Regions from separate parts of the Paenibacillus sp. genome, predicted to be linked through region 3. Evidence: riboswitches for the same ligand, from Rfam matches in the RefSeq annotation. Region 3 holds a riboswitch; each other region holds the start of a gene.
The links. A riboswitch is a leader RNA that binds a small molecule or an ion and turns the genes downstream of it on or off. The one in region 3 is predicted to bind cyclic di-GMP.
Positions count from the first base shown of each region.

Region 1: it holds a riboswitch for cyclic di-GMP, as region 3 does, so the genes downstream of both, VE009_RS09545 (WxL domain-containing protein) here and VE009_RS11195 (flagellar brake protein) in region 3, are expected to answer to the same signal.
Region 2: it holds a riboswitch for cyclic di-GMP, as region 3 does, so the genes downstream of both, VE009_RS25860 (hypothetical protein) here and VE009_RS11195 (flagellar brake protein) in region 3, are expected to answer to the same signal.
Region 4: it holds a riboswitch for cyclic di-GMP, as region 3 does, so the genes downstream of both, VE009_RS23705 (GTP cyclohydrolase II) here and VE009_RS11195 (flagellar brake protein) in region 3, are expected to answer to the same signal.

Region 1 covers NZ_DASQNA010000018.1:103,322-107,530, forward strand. Annotated here, with positions in the region: gene spo0A (sporulation transcription factor Spo0A) at 1-139, shown strand, start outside; gene VE009_RS09540 (hypothetical protein) at 282-1,337, opposite strand; gene VE009_RS09545 (WxL domain-containing protein) at 1,401-2,135, opposite strand; cyclic di-GMP riboswitch class I at 2,211-2,298, opposite strand; gene VE009_RS09550 (spore germination protein) at 2,537-4,111, shown strand; gene VE009_RS09555 (GerAB/ArcD/ProY family transporter) at 4,113-4,209, shown strand, end outside.
Region 2 covers NZ_DASQNA010000050.1:12,761-16,969, forward strand. Annotated here, with positions in the region: gene purK (5-(carboxyamino)imidazole ribonucleotide synthase) at 1-902, opposite strand, end outside; gene purE (5-(carboxyamino)imidazole ribonucleotide mutase) at 936-1,400, opposite strand; cyclic di-GMP riboswitch class I at 1,748-1,837, shown strand; gene VE009_RS25860 (hypothetical protein) at 1,913-2,191, shown strand; gene VE009_RS25865 (ABC transporter ATP-binding protein) at 2,309-3,019, shown strand; gene VE009_RS25870 (ABC transporter permease) at 3,016-4,209, shown strand.
Region 3 covers NZ_DASQNA010000021.1:9,061-13,269, reverse strand. Annotated here, with positions in the region: gene VE009_RS11210 (acetylxylan esterase) at 88-1,044, shown strand; gene VE009_RS11205 (sensory rhodopsin transducer) at 1,097-1,471, shown strand; gene VE009_RS11200 (DUF1811 family protein) at 1,624-1,941, shown strand; gene VE009_RS11195 (flagellar brake protein) at 1,964-2,641, opposite strand; cyclic di-GMP riboswitch class I at 2,727-2,817, opposite strand; gene VE009_RS11190 (GNAT family N-acetyltransferase) at 2,921-3,361, shown strand; gene VE009_RS11185 (DUF3892 domain-containing protein) at 3,418-3,657, shown strand; gene VE009_RS11180 (MBL fold metallo-hydrolase) at 3,720-4,209, opposite strand, start outside.
Region 4 covers NZ_DASQNA010000041.1:329,931-334,139, reverse strand. Annotated here, with positions in the region: gene VE009_RS23710 (glycoside hydrolase family 2 protein) at 1-1,845, shown strand, start outside; cyclic di-GMP riboswitch class I at 2,015-2,110, shown strand; gene VE009_RS23705 (GTP cyclohydrolase II) at 2,297-3,064, shown strand; gene ribD (bifunctional diaminohydroxyphosphoribosylaminopyrimidine deaminase/5-amino-6-(5-phosphoribosylamino)uracil reductase RibD) at 3,061-4,155, shown strand.

The DNA of each region.
Region 1 (4,209 bases), on a different contig from region 3:
CGCTTGGACGCGCGGCAACATCGACAGCATTTCGCACCTGTTCGGCTATACGATCAACATTTCGAAGGCGAAGCCGACGAACAGCGAATTCATCGCGATGGTCGCGGACAAATTGCGCATCGAGCATAAGGTGGGGTAAATTGCGTCCAATTAAAGGGTCTCGTATGTAATTTACAAAAAATGAAAAACGAATGAACACCCCTATGGATTGGTTTGACAGTAAACCAATCGATAGGGGTGTGTTGTTTTGCTTATAATAAAGAAGAAGCCCGCGGGCGGCGTTACCTCCCGGGGGCTTGTCGGTTCGAACCGTTCTTTCTTCGGCGGATGATGAAGACTAGCGCGATAATGAGAACGATCGAAGCGGCGACGACGCCGGCAATCTTCAAGGCATCGGACTTCGTAATAATGATGGCCTCTTCCGAGAACGTCTCGCCGGTTTGTTGGTAATGGGTCGCTTCTGCGCGAGACACGCTCACACCCGTAAGGTTGTAGGCGAACGTTGTGCTTTCCGTCACCCCGGCGTACTCCCATGTCACTTCCGCCGTGTATTCTCCCGCTTTCTTCAGCGCGTTCGGCAGCTGTTGGAGGTTGTAGATGCCAACCTTCCCCGGGTAAATCGAGCCCATTTCGGCTTTTTCTGTATGCAGCAACGTTCCGTCTCGATAAATCCGAATTTCGCCCTTCAATCGTTCCACTTTATTTCCGTCATTGCGAATGGAAAGCGCCAATCCCAAGTTTGCGCCGTCCCATTGCGTTTCCATAGAAGCGAGCGTCAGCTTGTGCGTCTCCGCGCCCGGCACCGTGACCAGCACGCCGATCGCCTGCGCATAAGCTTTATTGATCGTTACCGATGTGCCGTCTTCGATCTCTTGCCGTTCTTGTTCCTTCAACAGGTGACGAAGGGTGAGAACCGCGACGTGGTCGCCCGGAGCGGCATCTTTCGGGATGGTAAGTTGAAGCGTAACGTCTTTTTTCTCGCCGGCACGCAGATGGATTTCTTGTTCCGGAACAAGGAACCAGGACCCGATTCCGCCGCGCTGGATATGTTCCGGATCGACCGCGCCCATGCCGCCGCCGATGGCGACCGGCGCATCGGAGACATACAAGAAACCGTTGGCGATGTGGGCGCCAGACGTATTCCGCGTTCCCAACTCGAAGGTAATGATTTCGCCGGGCTTCCCGATGAAGGAGTAATAACCGGCAACGACTTGATCCCCTTTGGCTTGAATGGCGACGATCCCTTCTTCGGCATCAGCCGCCGAAACCCGCGGTTCCATTCCGTATATCGTCAACAGCATAGCGGCCATAATGATCCCAAAGCATTTTGCGATCATTCATATCCCCCTTCCATAAAAAAGGCAACCAGCTCGAGCAGAGTGGTCGCCTGTGATTCATGCTTACGGCCCCGTTGCAACGGTGTAGGTTACCGTTGTGCTGTACGAACCTTCGAACAAACCGACTTGAGCAGGACGGTTCGAATTGGTTGCCTCATATTGAGAGCCCGCAGCGATATCGGAGAGTTGAGCAATCGAAATATATTGTGGAAGCTTCAAAGTGTAACGAAAACGTTGCGTATAGGCGCCTTGACCGAACATGACGTCCGCGTCCATGATGCGCACGCCGGAAGTCGTGACTTGACCGCTGTAAGCGGAGACGTTCGTCGTGTCCGACGAGTTCACGCCTGTCAGCGTGCCGTCCTGTACGACCTGAAGAATCGGCGTATTCGTATTATGAATAGGGTCCGGATTTGTGCTGTCCACCGGAAGATTTACCTTGAAGGTAGCCCCGTTCAAGGAAGGATCGTTCACGGTAGCGCGCAAGTCGGATGCCGAGACCGTGACTTTCCAACCGGCGCCTTGCCCCGTGTTGTCGTCGACCCGCACATAATCGTTGGCCGTAATGGCCGGCACGGCCGACCCCATGTCGATCAAGTACGAACCGAGCGACATTTGCGAAGTCGATTGTATCGTCGTAGGGGTTGTTGCCGGCGCTTGGTTCGGGTCCGAGGACACGTATACGTTGTCCGCCCCGTTAACGGCGGTGCCCGATGCCGCAGCGGTCGGTGTTCCAATGCTTGCGACGGATGCCGCGATCGCGGCGATCGCCGCGATAGTACGAAATTGCTTCTTCATCATATGACCCTCCATTTTGGCATAAAAAAATCCATCTGCCGAGGGGGATGGAAGTCGTGCTTGTATGTCCATCCTTCCAGCGGCCTGGCGATCGTGGCAGCATGGCTGCGTTAGACCCACGGCTTTGCGTCCCCGCGTTTCCGCGGGTTTGCCTTTGTTACAGGATTCAGTTTTCGTCGGAAAGCGGATCGCGATCACGTCTTACCTTACTGAGTATATTCGAATTTGCATCAAAAGCAATACTCCAAGTATAGACAACATGATAGATTCGATGAATCGTTTCCAATACGAAGAAGTCTCGGTTTCCGGTTCTGGGACGAGCTGCATGCGAAGTACGCGTTTTGCGTACAATAATTGCTACGCAATCGTACGCGAAGAGCGTACCTCCGAGGGGTGTAGCGATGTACCGCAAGTCCAATGCAGCCGGAACGGTTCGGTCGAAGGGCAAGGCGCCTTTCGGCCAAAGCTCGACTGCCGGATCGTCGTTTCAGGAGAAACTCGAATATTTCAAGTCCGTCTTCCATCATACGCAGGATTTCGTTATTCGGGATTTCGACGCGTTCGGCGGTACGTCGGCGGCCGCGCTGTTTTTCACGAGCTTGGTCGATAAGGACATGATCTCGGAAACCGTCATCAAGCCATTGATGCAGCTTTCGGCGAAGCCTGAGCCGGCGGATTCGTCGCGGGCCGCGGAACTCGTTCTCAAGCAAACGATGTTTCATGCGGACGGGAAAACCGCGCCGGATTGTCGGCTAGCCGTGAGCGACTTGCTGGCGGGGAGCGCCGTCGTGCTGATCGAAGGCTTCGACGAAGCGATCGTCGTGAACGTGCAGAAGGTCGAGCAGCGCGCCGTGGAGCAGCCGAAGAGCGAGCAGGTCATTCGGGGGCCGAGGGACGGCTTCATCGAAAATTTGCAGACGAACATTGCGCTGATTCGTACACGGCTCCCCACGGAACAGCTGAAAATGAAGACGCTGCAGCTGGGGCGGCTTACGAAAACGAGCGTCATATTGTTGTATTTGGACGGCATCGCGAACCCGAAGCTCGTCGAAGACGTGGAGCGGCGGCTGAATGCGATCGACATCGACCGCATTCTCGATGCAGGTTACATCGAGCAATACGTTCAAGACAACCCATGGTCGCCGTTTCCGCAAATTCGGAACACGGAACGGCCGGATGTAACGGTCGGCAATTTGCTTGAAGGCCGCGTCGCTATTTTGACGGACGGTTCACCGTACGCGTTGCTGTGTCCGACGTCCTTCGCGATGTTCTACCAAACGTCGGAGGATTACAACGAACGGGCGGGCATCATGAGCATGCTTCGGCTCGTCCGCTTGATGGCGCTGCTGTTTTCGCTTATTACGCCTTCGTTGTACATCGCCATTTTGTCGTTCCATCCGGAGCTCATCCCGACGAAGTTCGCCGTCGCCGTCGCCAGCGGCCGAGCCGGGGTGCCGTTCCCGACGTTTCTCGAGGTGTTCGTCATGGAAGTGGCGGTGGAGATTTTGCGGGAAGCGACCGTTCGCATGCCGCAGCAAATCGGCGGCGCGCTGTCGATCGTCGGCGTGCTGGTCATCGGGCAGGCGGCGGTCATGGCCGGCTTCGTCAGTCCGATCACCGTCGTGGTGATCGCGCTGACGACGATCAGCTCGTTCGCGACGCCGGCGTACAACGCCGCGATGGCGTTCCGTATGCTCCGGTTTCCGATTATCGCTGCCACCGGTCTATTCGGTTTCTTCGGCTTGATCTTGGCGTTGTTTCTCGTGAACAACCATCTGATTTCGCTGCGCTCGTTCGGCGTGCCGTTCCTCGCCCCGGTCGCGCCGCTGAATGCCGCGGGCCTCAAGGACGCGATCATACGAGCGCCGATCCGGTTTCTGCTGGACCGGCCGGCGGAGCTGCGACCGCGCGAGCGGCTTCGCGCCGCGCCGTATCCAAACCCGCGGAGCGGCTCGAACGGAAGGGGGACATCGTAGCATGCGCGAACGTCAAATTACGGCGGTGCAGGCTGCGGCCGTGCTCGTATCCAGCTTAATCGGCATCAGCGTCCTCGCGCTGCCGCGCATAACGGCCG
Region 2 (4,209 bases), on a different contig from region 3:
AAGCCGCATACCGCCCGCAGATGCAGCTCGAACTGCGACACGCTGCAGGCGTCCATCGTGTAGTGGCCCGAATTGTGCGGCCGCGGCGCGAGCTCGTTCACGAACAACGTGCCGTCCGCCTTCAGGAACATCTCGACGGCAATCAGCCCGACGACGTTCAGCGAATTCGCGATATCCGCCGCCATCCGGCGGGCGCGCCCCGCGACGTCGTCCGGGATGAGCCCGTCCGCCGCCGTCGACGTGTGCAGAATGCTGTTCACGTGCACGTTCCAAGCCGGCGGGAACGTCCGCACCTCGCCGTCCAACCCGCGCGCGGCGATGACGGACAGCTCCCGTTCGAAATCGACGAACTGCTCGAGCACGAGCTCGACCGCGCCGCCGCCGAGCGCCGTGAACGCCTCCGCGGCCTGCTCGGCGCGCCTGATGACGAATTGGCCCTTCCCGTCATAGCCGCCTGTCGCGGTTTTCAGCACGCACGGCAGGCCAAATTCCTGGATCGCCTCGCGCAAATCCGCGGTCGACTCGATGGCGCGGTACGGCGCCACCCGGACGCCCGCCGCTTCAATGGCGCGCTTCTCGCGCAGCCGATGCTGCGTCGTCCGCAGCAGCTCGCTGCCCTGCGGCACGTACGACTCCCGCTCCAGCACCGCCGCCACGCCCGCGTTCACGTTCTCGAACTCGTACGTGATCACGTCGGCGAGCGACGCGAGCTCCCGCGCCGCGCGCTCGTCCGCGTACGCGGCCGTCACCTGGCGGTCCGATACTTGTCCGCAAGGCGAATCCGGCGTCGGATCGAGCGTGACGAACCGATATCCCATTTCGCGCCCTTTCAGCGCCAACATGCGGCCGAGCTGGCCGCCCCCGAGCACGCCGATCGTCGCGCCGGGCAACACTCTCTTCATGTCAATGGTTTCCATGTCGGTAGTATCTCCAATTTACGGTAGGTTATCGCCGATTGCTTCTACTTCCGCGCGCGTGTTCGCGCGGCGTTCCTTCAGCCTTGCCGCCACCTCGGGGTCGAAGGCGCCTACGATCTGCGCCGCGAGCAGCCCCGCGTTCGTCGCGCCCGCCGCGCCGATCGCGACCGTCGCCACCGGAACGCCGGCCGGCATCTGCACGATCGACAGCAGCGAATCCAGTCCGTTCAGCGCCGCGGACTTCACCGGCACGCCGATGACCGGCAGCTCCGTCTTCGCCGCGATCATGCCGGGCAAATGAGCGGCGCCGCCCGCACCCGCGATAATGACCTTGATGCCCCGCTCCCGGGCCTGCTCCGCGTATTCGAACATGAGATCGGGCGTCCGATGCGCCGAAACGACCCGTTTCTCGTACGGCACGCCGAGCGCTTCGAGCGTCTCGCAAGCCAGCTTCATCGTTTCCCAATCCGATTTGCTGCCCATAACGACGCCGACAATCGGTGTAGACACGTCATCCATCTCCTTATCCTTAATTAATTAGAGTATCTTAACCTGAATTTCCGCCCTCGTACAAAACAAAAGTCCGGGCGCAGCTCCGCGCATCGCGCAGTCCCAGGACGAAAAAAGCGTTTGTCGTAAATTCCTTTATTCATCTTTAGTGTACCAATGCTTACACGGCTATGTCAACGCAAAAAGCGAACATTCTCTCAACCGTTTTCAATATAGTTCGTATTTTCGCAAACATCCGCCTTTCCAAAAAAATAGTGACTCAAGTTCCAAGTTATGGTATTATGATGGTAATTTAGTAGGATGAAAATACTGACTTCGATACAGGCAAACGGCAAACTTTACCGAAAGGGAAGGACGCAAAGCTATGGGTCTACCGCTTCGCAAGAAGCCACGATCGCCAAGCTGCCCTAGGGAAAGACACACCTACGGGCGTGTCTTTTTTTAGCGTTATTGCGCTTTGCCCGCGGAAGTGGGGAGTGAATGAAATGCTCGAACGCGAAGAAGAAACGGTCGGAAAAATCATATACTCCGCCGAAGTCGACCACGAAGCCCTTCTCCATGAAGACATCCGGGACATCCAATTATTGATTCTCCGCATGACGGTCGCCCTGGTAGGGTCCTGCCGCTACTGCCACATGATCTCGCCGGACTTCGAAGACCCCTCCCCTATCTACTGCTCGAAAGCGAGCGACAACTGCTACCCGCAGAAATGCAGCGTAGAACATTGTTTTTCCTGCGGCGAGTACAAATCAAAGATTCTTTAAAAATGTAACCGCTTTACCCTCGCGCCTTAGCAAACCTTTAACGGTTTATAGGAATCTTAATGTGCTATACTTCTTTTCATAGATTCTTACAAAACCGATAAAGGTGTCGATTCCCCGATGAAGCCATACGTCATCCAGTGCCGCGGCGCGGTCGTGCGCCCGGCGCGCTCCGTCAACGAAACCATCCTCCGCGTCGACGATTTCCGCGTTTCCGCAGGGGAGCAAGTGGCCGTCATGGGACCCAGCGGCTCCGGCAAGTCGACGCTGCTGAACGTCGTCGCCGGGATGACCCGCCCCGCCGAGGGGCAGGTCACCGTCCTCGGCGTAGACCTGTACGCCCTCCCGGAAAGTTCGCGCGACCGGTTTCGCGGCGAGCGCATCGGCTACGTCTTTCAGAACTTCCACCTCTTCCCCTACATGAGCGCGATGGACAACGTGCTGGTGCAGCACGCCGTGCACCCCCGATGGAGCGAATCCGAGGCCAAAGCGCGCGCCGCGGAGCTGCTTCGGCGCGTCGGCCTCGGCCATCGAGCGGCGCTCAAGAGCTCGCTTCTGTCGCGAGGCGAGCAGCAGCGCGTCGCGATCGCGCGGGCGCTGCTCCACGAGCCCAGCCTCGTGCTGGCGGACGAGCCCACAGGCAATCTGGATGTCGCGACCGCCGGCGCCGTCATGGACATGCTGTGCGGATTATGCCGCGAACGCGGCGCGGCGCTCGTCGCCGTCACCCACGACGAGCTCGTCGCCGCCCGCTTCGAACGGAAGGAGCGGATGTCCGAGCTGAATCAAATTTACAAAGAAGCTCTGTCTCCGAAGGAGGCTTCCGCATGAGCGCGCTGCGCCTCCTTCTCCTGCAGCTGCGGGGACGAAAATACTCCTTCTTGTTCATGTGTCTCGTCGTCAGCGTCGCCGCGGCGCTCGTATTTACGGTCTCTTCCGTATCCGCCAGCTTGCGCGAAGGTTTGCTGCAACAAGCCGGAACCTACGAAATCGTCGTCGGCGCGGAGGGCAGCGCCACGCAGCTCGTGCTCAGCAGCGTGATGCGGGCCGACGTCCCTAACGGCAACATCGATCGCAGCATATACGAACGATTGACGGACGACCCTCGGGTGCTGAAAGCCGTTCCGCTCGCTTTGGGCGACTCCTACATGGGGCTCTCCATCGTCGGCACGACGCGGGACTATTTCACGCCGCACCGCGAAGGTCTTCCCGAACGGTTCGCGCTGCGCGGCGGCGAGTGGTTCGCCAAGTCGGGCGACGTCGTGCTGGGCGCCGAAGCCGCCGAGCGGACCGGCCTCTCCGTCGGCGACGAATTCCACGGCAACCATGGCGTCGGCGGCGCCCACGGCGAGGCGCACGAAGACGAATACCGCGTTGTAGGCGTCTTGCGCCCTGTCGGTTCGGCGGACGATCTCGGGCTGTTCACCCCGCTGGAGAGCGTATGGGACGCGCACGGCGAAGAGGCGGAGCACGGCGACATCACCGCCGTGCTGCTGAAGCCGGAACAGCTCGGCTTCGCGCCCGCCCTTCGCGAAGAGCTGAACGAGCTGCCCGGCGTCCAAGCGGAATATCCGGTTCGCGTTTTCCGCGAGCTGCTCTCCATGTTCCGCCTCGGCGAGAGAGCGGCCCAGCTGATCGGCGGCGTCAGCGTCCTGCTGTGCGCGCTCGCGGTGGCGTTCGCCGTGCTCAGCACGAACGTCCAGCGCCGCTCCGAAATGGCGCTGCTGAGGGCGCTCGGTATGAACAGAACGATCGTTCTAGGTAACCTGCTGCTCGAGACCGCGCTGCTGGCCGGCTGCGGCTCGGCCGCCGGTTTCGGCTTGTCGGCCGCCGTCTTCGCCTTCGCGCGCCGCTACGCCCTGTCGGCTTGGGGCGTAGCGCTGCCGCCCGTCGCCCCGGACGCCGTTACGGCCATTGCCTTCGTGGGCGGGCTGTGGCTGTTGATCGCGCTGTGCGTCAGCCCGCTGATCGGCCTCTATCGCAAAGACGCCCAACACGGATTGCAGCATATCCATTCTTGA
Region 3 (4,209 bases):
CTTCGAAAAAAGGGGGTTGTTTGTTGGCGTAACCGGAGTACAATGGAAACAGTTGCTTATACCTTTGGACGAGGAGAGAGCAGGCTGTTGAACGCAATCGACAAACGAATCGAAGAGCTGCACCGGTTACGCCCTTCGAGCGAGCCGCCCCCGGATTTGGACGCGTTCTGGGAACGGACCGAACGGGAGGCGCTGGAGGCTCCGTTCCGCTCGACCCGCGCGCCGCTGGCAACGCCGCTCGCCGGAATGAAAGCGTACGCAGTGTCGTACGAAAGCTTCGCGGACACGACGATTCGCGGCATGCTGCTGCTGCCGGCGTTCGCGGAGGGCCCGTTCCCGTGCGTGCTGACGTTCCCGGGTTATACAGGGGGCAAGGGAGAGCCGGAGGCGTATGCGCATTGGGTGCTGATGGGCGTCGCCGTGTTCGCCGTCGACGTGCGCGGACAAGGCGGGGAGACGGGCAACCGGCTCGGCACCGATTTCGGGATGGCCCGCGGTTGGATTACGCAGGGACTGCTCGATCCGGATCGCTGCTATTACAAAGCGCTCGCGATCGACGCGCTGCGCGCGGCGCAGTGGATGGCGGAGCAGCCCGAACTGGACGCGAGCCGGCTCGGCGCCGTGGGCGGCAGTCAAGGCGGCGGATTGGCGCTGCTCGTCTCGGCGCTGCACCGCTCCATCGGCCTCACGGTCGCGGACATTCCGAACATGTGCCACATGGATCACGGCGTGCTCCACTCGACCGGTTCCTTGACGGAGGTGGCCGATTTCTTGCGGAGGTTTCCCGAGAAGCTGCCGGCGGCGCTGCGCACGTTAAGCTATTTCGATATGCTTCATTTGGTGAAGCGCATTCGCCATCCGCTGCTCATGTCCGTCGGGCTTAAGGATACCGTCTGCATGCCGGAGCAAATTTTCCCGGCGTACCACGCGGCGGCATCGGAGGATAAGCGGCTCGAGATTTATCCGTTTACCGGCCACGCGGTCGAATCGGCGCAACGGCGCATCGGGTTGGAGTTTGTAAGAGAACGTTGGTTCCCGGCGTGATTCCCGCCTTGATTCCGGCACATTCATTCACAGTACATAGGAGGTAACATTTATGGCGGCAAACGGTTACAAAGTATGGTACATTCCGGACGGGTACATCCCGCCGATCAGCACGGGCTCGCTGACGAGCCATGAGTCGATTTGCGTGCTTAATACGAACGAAGCGGACGCGAATTTGCTGGTTACCGTCTATTTCGAGGACCGCGACCCGATCGAGAACGTCGAAGTGCGCGTCGGCGGGCGCCGGACGGCGCATGTGCGCACGAGCTCGCTCGAAAAGAACGGAGAGTCGATTCCGGTCGGCGTGCCGTACGCGATGGAGGTGCGCAGCGACGTGCCGATCATCGTGCAGTACAGCCGGATGGACGCGACGCAGCCGGCGAACACGCTCGCGACGACGATGGGCTTCCCGGTCGCGGCGGAATAACGGCAAAGCGATTTTTGCGCAAGGGCTGCCGCAGCCGACGGGCTGACGGCGGCCCTTTTTCGCGCGCGCGGCGGACCGGCGGACCCGGACGGTTGAAATGCGCGGCCGGATAAGAAACAATAGAAGACATACGAGAAAGGGGGACGAAGCGTTTGAAACGGTTCAGCGAAATGACGGAGGACGAGCTGCGCTCGGAAATCGACCGGCTGGCGAAGGAACTCGAAGCGAGCCGGCTCGAGGGCGAGAGGGACGTGCTGCGGCAAAAGTGGCTGATGGCCCGGTCGTATGCCGCGAGAAGCCGATCGTTCCCGCCCGGACGGTATCGCGTCGAAGATGCCGACGACATCTTTACGCTCCGGTACGTGAACGGCGTGATGGGGTGGGGCGTTTGGGGCCGCGGCGGCGAAGAAACGGCGCTGCCGCTCGCGGTGCTGACGCCGGAGGATGATGCGGCGAAGGAACGGCGCTAAGCGAGCGGACCGCCCGGCGGCGTCACATCGCGGTCAGCTCGTCGAGGCGGCGTTTCGCTCGCTGCTTGATTTGCGTGCGCAGGATGTATCCGCGCAGCGCTTGCAAATGCTCTGCGCCGATATCCAAGAAGCGGGCCCCGACGTACAGGCCGTCTTCGACCGGCTGTCTCCGGGAGACCTCGATCGTGCAGAAGACGCCGCCGTTCCAATCAAGCAGCGCCTCGGCCTGCATAAGCGGCTGAATGCCCGGGTCCCGCGCAGCGACGAAGCCGATGCCGCCTAAGCTGAAATTGCGGATGGAGATGAGGAGCGGCTCTTCGAGCTTATTGTCGCCGCCTTTCGACCAGCGGACCGCGGTCAGCTTGCCGGACTCGTTCACGTCGATGCGCGGATGCTGGCGGCGCTGCGCAAGGCGCTGATTTTCCGGGGGATTGAGCACCATCACCATGCCGATGTCTTTCGCCACGACGGACGACTGAAGCGTCTGGAAGCCGTTCGTGGAGTAGGCGGTCAACTTGACGGGATCCCCGGGCTTATATTGTTTCGACTGCGGGAGCTCGATTTCGATAATGTCGCCTTCGACGTAACTGACGACTCCGGTCGCGATGAAGCCGTCTTTCTCGATCGAAATTTTACAGCCGACGGCGACGGCGTTCTTCTGATGATGATGGACGTTGTCGGACATTTGCAGCCATGACATGAGCTCCAGCCCCCTGGGAATCTTCGTTCGAAAAAAACAAAACGTCCGCCGAAGGCGGACGAAGGACATGCATCGTCGGCTCTGCTTCGGCAACCCGGCTGCCGTGACGACGAGACAGTCGTTGTAGGCCCGTGGCTTTGCGTCTCCGGCTTTCGTCGGATTTGCCCTGTTCGGTGAGTCTCAAGTATACTTTTGCCTATTATTATAGGTCTTCTTTACCAATATGTGCAAGTGGAATGCAGGATGACTTTTACAATTCGCACCCGGGAGGTCCGCATCATGAAAGTCATAAAAATCGATACGGAAGAAGCGCTCCGGAAAGCGCTGGACATTCGATTCGAGGTGTTCGTCGACGAGCAGGGCGTGCCTCGGGAGGAAGAGATGGATCAGTACGACGCGTCGCCGGCTTCGGCGCGCCATCTGCTGCTCGAGATCGACGGAGAGCCGGCGGCGGCGGGCCGGTTTATCGCCTATAAGCCGGATACGGCCAAAATGCAGCGCATCGCCGTTCGGCGGACGTACCGCGGCCGCGGCGTCGGACGCGAGCTGATGCTCGCCTTGGAGTCGTGGGCGAAAGAAGAAGGATTTACGAACAGCCTGCTCGACGCGCAGTGCCAAGCCGAGCCGTTCTATCGTTCGCTCGGGTACGCCGCGGTGTCGCCCGAGACGTTCCTCGACGCGGGCATTCCGCATGTGCGGATGACGAAGCCGCTCATATAAGGGATCGTATACGCTCGTGCGCCGCGGGCATCCTAACCGCCTAAGGAGGGATGTGCATGGCGCGATCGAACGAGCGGGAAACGTTCGTCGCCGTCCGCAAAAACGGCGACGGCGACATTACCGCGTTTCGGACGTCCTCGGGCAGGGATCTGGACTACGAGCAAGCGCTTCAAGAGGTGCAGGCGGGGGCGATCGCCGGGGCGAACGCCTTCAAGGGGCGCGACGGGGAGACGTACATTCGCGGCGACGCGGACGGCGACCCGACGAACAATTTGGACGCCCTGCCGCCGTTCTAACAACGACAAAGAGCCGCTCCGCTTTTGCAAGCGGGGCGGCTCTTTTCGCATGCGCGCATCGGCTATTCGAATTCGTAGGGAACCTGCTGCTCGATAAAGCGCATTTTGCCGGTTTTCCCGAGGAAATCGTCGCGGTTGTCGTTGTAATGCATCAGCCAAACGCGCTCCTGAAGCGATTCGGGAAGCGTAAGCAGCTCGTCGAGCGTCGCATGCACCGTTCCCGGACCGACGAGCTGGCAATCATGCAAAATATGCTTGCATCGGCCGGTCTCGACCAGCCGGGAGAGAAGATGCGGATCGAACGTCATATCGGACGTGTAGAACACGCTGTCGTTCAGGAGCACCGAGAAGCTCGGCTTGTTCGGAATATGCTTCGTCGGCATAAGCTCCACGGTCAGCCCTTCATGAAGCGGGACCGGAACGCCGGGATCGAGCGGGCGGACGTCGAAATAGCAATCCAAGGAATCGCAATTGGAGCTCCGGTCTTCGAGCGCGCCTTTCAGCGCGTTCTCCCATAACGGCCGGACGATCGCCGAAGGCACATACAGCGTT
Region 4 (4,209 bases), on a different contig from region 3:
ATTTACACGGCTCCATCCGATGAATATATTCAACGGGAGATCCAGCTTGCGAAGGAGATGGGCTTCAATTTGCTGCGCAAGCATATCAAAGTGGAGCTTCCGCGATATTTATATTGGGCTGACCGTATGGGGATGCTCATTTGGGCGGAACCGCCGAATTACGTGAAATGGACGCCGGCAGGGGCCCGCCGGTTTCGCAACGATTTATTCGCTATGGTGGACCGCGATTATAATTGTCCGTCAATTATCATTTGGTCTCTATACAATGAGGAGTGGGGGCTCGAGTGGGATCTCGCCAGAGATCCTGCGAAGCAAAGGCATGTGGAGGAATTGTACGACGAACTAAAGGCGTACGACCCGACGCGCCTGCTCTGCGACAACAGCGGCTGGGCGCATGTGAAAACGGATATTAACGATCATCATCGCTACTTCGTTTGTCCCGACCAACTCGATGCGTGGAGGCGCGATCTGGACGAATTCGTCGTAGGGGATCCGGACCGTAATTTTGTAGGGGATCGCCGGTCGAACGGGCAACCGATCATCGTTTCGGAATTCGGGGTTTGGGGCTTGCCGAGTATGCAGAAGCTGAAGGACCATTACGGCAATCGGGAACCGTGGTGGTTCGTGAATCAAGGGGAAGAGTCCCATCAAGAAGATTATAAAAAACCGGTTACGGCGGAAGCGAACTTCGCCAAATTCGGCCTGAACCGGGCGTTCGATTCGTACGAAACATTAGCTGTCGCCTCGCAGCAGAGGATGTTCCGGGCCGTAAAATCGGTCATTGAAGAAATGCGCAAGCGCCCGCTGGTAGCCGGTTACGTCGTGACGGAATTTACGGACATCGAGTGGGAGACGAACGGATGGTTGGATTATCTCCGGAATCCTAAAGTCGGTTTCGAACGGTTAAAAGATTTTAACGGCGCCTTGACAATTATGGTCGACGGCGTGAAGCACAACCTGTGGGCGGGGGAAAACCAGGCATGGGACGTCATCGTTTCCAATCATGACGGCTTGACGTTCGAGGGGGTCGCGCGTTGGGAGATCGAGGGTACGGCGTTATCCGGGGAATTTCCCGTTCGGCTGGATGGAAGCGTACATTGCAGGCTGGAATGCGCGGTCCAATTCCATGCGCCGGAAGTTGATTCGTCACGCGCTTTCGTATTCCGGATCGAGCTGTGGAACGGTTCGGAACTTACGGCCGGCAACGAAGAGGAATTAACCGTGTCTCCGACGAAACAAAGTATTCAAGGTCTTGAGGTGACGCCTTATCGGCTTTCCTCCGATTTCGTACGGCGTATGCAAGCGAACGGAGCGGCCGTGAAAGAGGAACTGTCGACGGATGCGGTCATTCTTACCAATCGATTGGACCAGAACGTACTGCAATTCGTACGGCAAGGGGGATATGCCGTTTTCTTGGCGGAGGAAGGAGAGCAGCTGACCCATCGCGACCAGTTTACGTTCCGGCATTTGCCCGAAGGGGAGAGCTGGCCCCGCGCTTCTTCATTCAATTTTGTCGACGTTGCTTGGTTCGAAGGCGTGCCGCTTCGGCCCGAGATGGGGTGGGAGGTCGACGAGCTGATTCCGCATTACGTGCTGCCGTTTACGGATTATAAAATCGGAGGCGGCCGCCGTTCGATTCCGCTATTCGGCAATCCCGGACTTGCGGAGTCCGGCGAAGTGATCTCCGGGTATTTCCAAGGTTGGATCGGACAGGTCGGCGGATCGATCGTGCGCAAAACATACGGTCTCGGGTCCATCCTCGTCGTTACGTGGAGATTGCTGCAATCTTACGGCGTTCACCCGATCGCGACACAGGTGCTGCATAAACTCTTGCAAAAACGGTAAACCATCTTCGTTGGGGCAATGGACTCCTGCCAGCAGGCGATCAATCAGGAGCTGTTCCCGTTGTTCATGAGGCAGAGTCGTTACTCGCCTCGTGGCAAACTGTGGCATATATGTAAAATATAGATTGCAATGATAGAAAGCAAAGATTATCATTGTAGCTGTAATGCAAAACCGATAATGGCAAAGCTAATGAAAATTAGCGACGCAAAGCTACAGGGGCTAAGGAAGTTGCGAAATGCAAAGTCTATGCCAGCCAGTTGCCGAATAGTTTGGAAATCCGGGTGCCTCTCTCAGGGTATTCCCGTTTTTCAAAATCCCCATTTTCGGCAACGAATGTGGGGATTTTTTATTTTAACCCATTAAACAAACATATTGACAGAAAGGTGGTGTCCAGTTGCAGGGACGACTAAGTCCAAAGATTCAACAAAACTGACGAAAAGGAGATGAAATAATGATTTCGATGCAAGCTAGAAATGTGGTGGCCGAAAAGATTAAGATCCTGAGACAAGACCACGGCCCGAATCTCGTTCTTGTTGGCCCCGTGCAGCTCCCGGTTCAACTGGAAGGTCGAGAAGTTACTTTCCAATGGTATACATGGTTAAATCTGAACACCATTCCTCCGCTGGAAGGAGAGATTCTCGACGTACTGTCTGAAATTGATTTTGCATCTTCTCAGCAATCTTCCGTACTCGTTTATGGCGACTTTGCTAACAACGATCAAGCGTTGGTCCGGTTTCACAGCATATGCCATACCGGGGATATTTTCGGAAGCAAGCGCTGCGACTGCGGCTATCAAATGCAACGTTCCTTGAACATGATCGCCCAAAACGGTTGCGGGGCTCTTTTTTACATAGCTAATCATGAGGGGCGCGGTATCGGGCTTTTTTCAAAGTCTCTTGCTTATCTATTGCAGGAACAAGGCTACGACACGGTAGAAGCCAATAATGAGCTTGGTTACGACGACGATCAGCGCTCCTACGATGAAGCGATTCGCGTACTTCGAAGCATGCGTCGCAAGCCGGTCAGTCTGATTACGAACAATCCCAAAAAATTGCAATCCCTTCGAGAGCAAGGGCTTCTTACCGATCAACACGTCTCTATTTGGGGGGCTCCCACGAAGCATAATAAGCGATACTTGAGAACGAAAATCGCCAAATCCGGTCACCTTTACGAGACCTCGACCCGAAGCGTCGAACAGGAAGGATGGAGCGGCAGGTGAATCATGATCAGCATTTTATGAAACTGGCGTTGGATTTGGCAGCCACAGCCAAAGGAAAAACGACGCCTAATCCCGTCGTGGGCGCCATTCTTGTCAAAGAAGGGCAAATCGTCGGTATGGGCGTCCATCGGAAAGCGGGGGAACCTCATGCCGAAGTTCATGCCTTTCGCATGGCCGGCGAGCATACGAAAGGCGCCACGTTATACGTAACGCTTGAACCTTGTTCTCTGGTCGGAGGAACCGCTCCTTGCGCGGAAATGGTTAAGAACGCTGGGGTCGCGCGTGTCGTCGTCGCCATGCAGGATCCGAATCCGTTGATGGCGGGACGCGGCATTCAACTGTTGAGGGAACACGGGATCCGAGTGGATGTGGGGGTGTTGGAAGCGGAAGCCGAATTGCTCAATGAGCGATATGTGCACAACATGACCAAACAACTCCCGTTCGTTATTTCTAACGTGGCTATGACGCTGGATGGAAAATTGGCTGCGCATACGGGGCACTCGCAGTGGATCACGGGGGCACAGGTACAACAGGAAGTGCATCAGTTGCGCAGCGAAGTCGATGGCATTCTGGTGGGGATCCAGACGGTGCTGGCGGACAACCCCCGCCTAACGGCGCGATTGCCGGAGCGTTCGAAACAGCCGACCCGCATCATCCTCGATACGAATCTGCGCTTACCGGTGACGGCTCATGTGGCCGATTGTTCGGAAGCACAGACTTGGATTGCGACGAGAGAGGGTGCGGATCCTGAAAAAGTGAGCGCATTGAAACAAAGAGGGCTGGATATTCTTTTTGTACCTCAAGCTGAATACGGACTTGACCTGCATGCCTTGATGAGCATTTTATATCAGAGAGGCATTACCGACCTTATGGTAGAAGGCGGCAGCGAAATCAATGGATCTTTCTTGCGTACTAAACTGATTAACAAATGGTTAATTTATATCGCCCCCAAAATACTGGGAGGACGCAATTCCTTCACTCCCTTCGGCGGCACGGACGTGGAAACGGTTGATGAGGCTTGGAATGTTACGATCCACAGTACCCGGCTGGTCGGAGAGGATATTTGTATCACGGCATATCCGAACGACTAATCTTGACTCCGGAGTTTGCAACGTACCGATGAATTTACGGCGGCTCGAACGTCT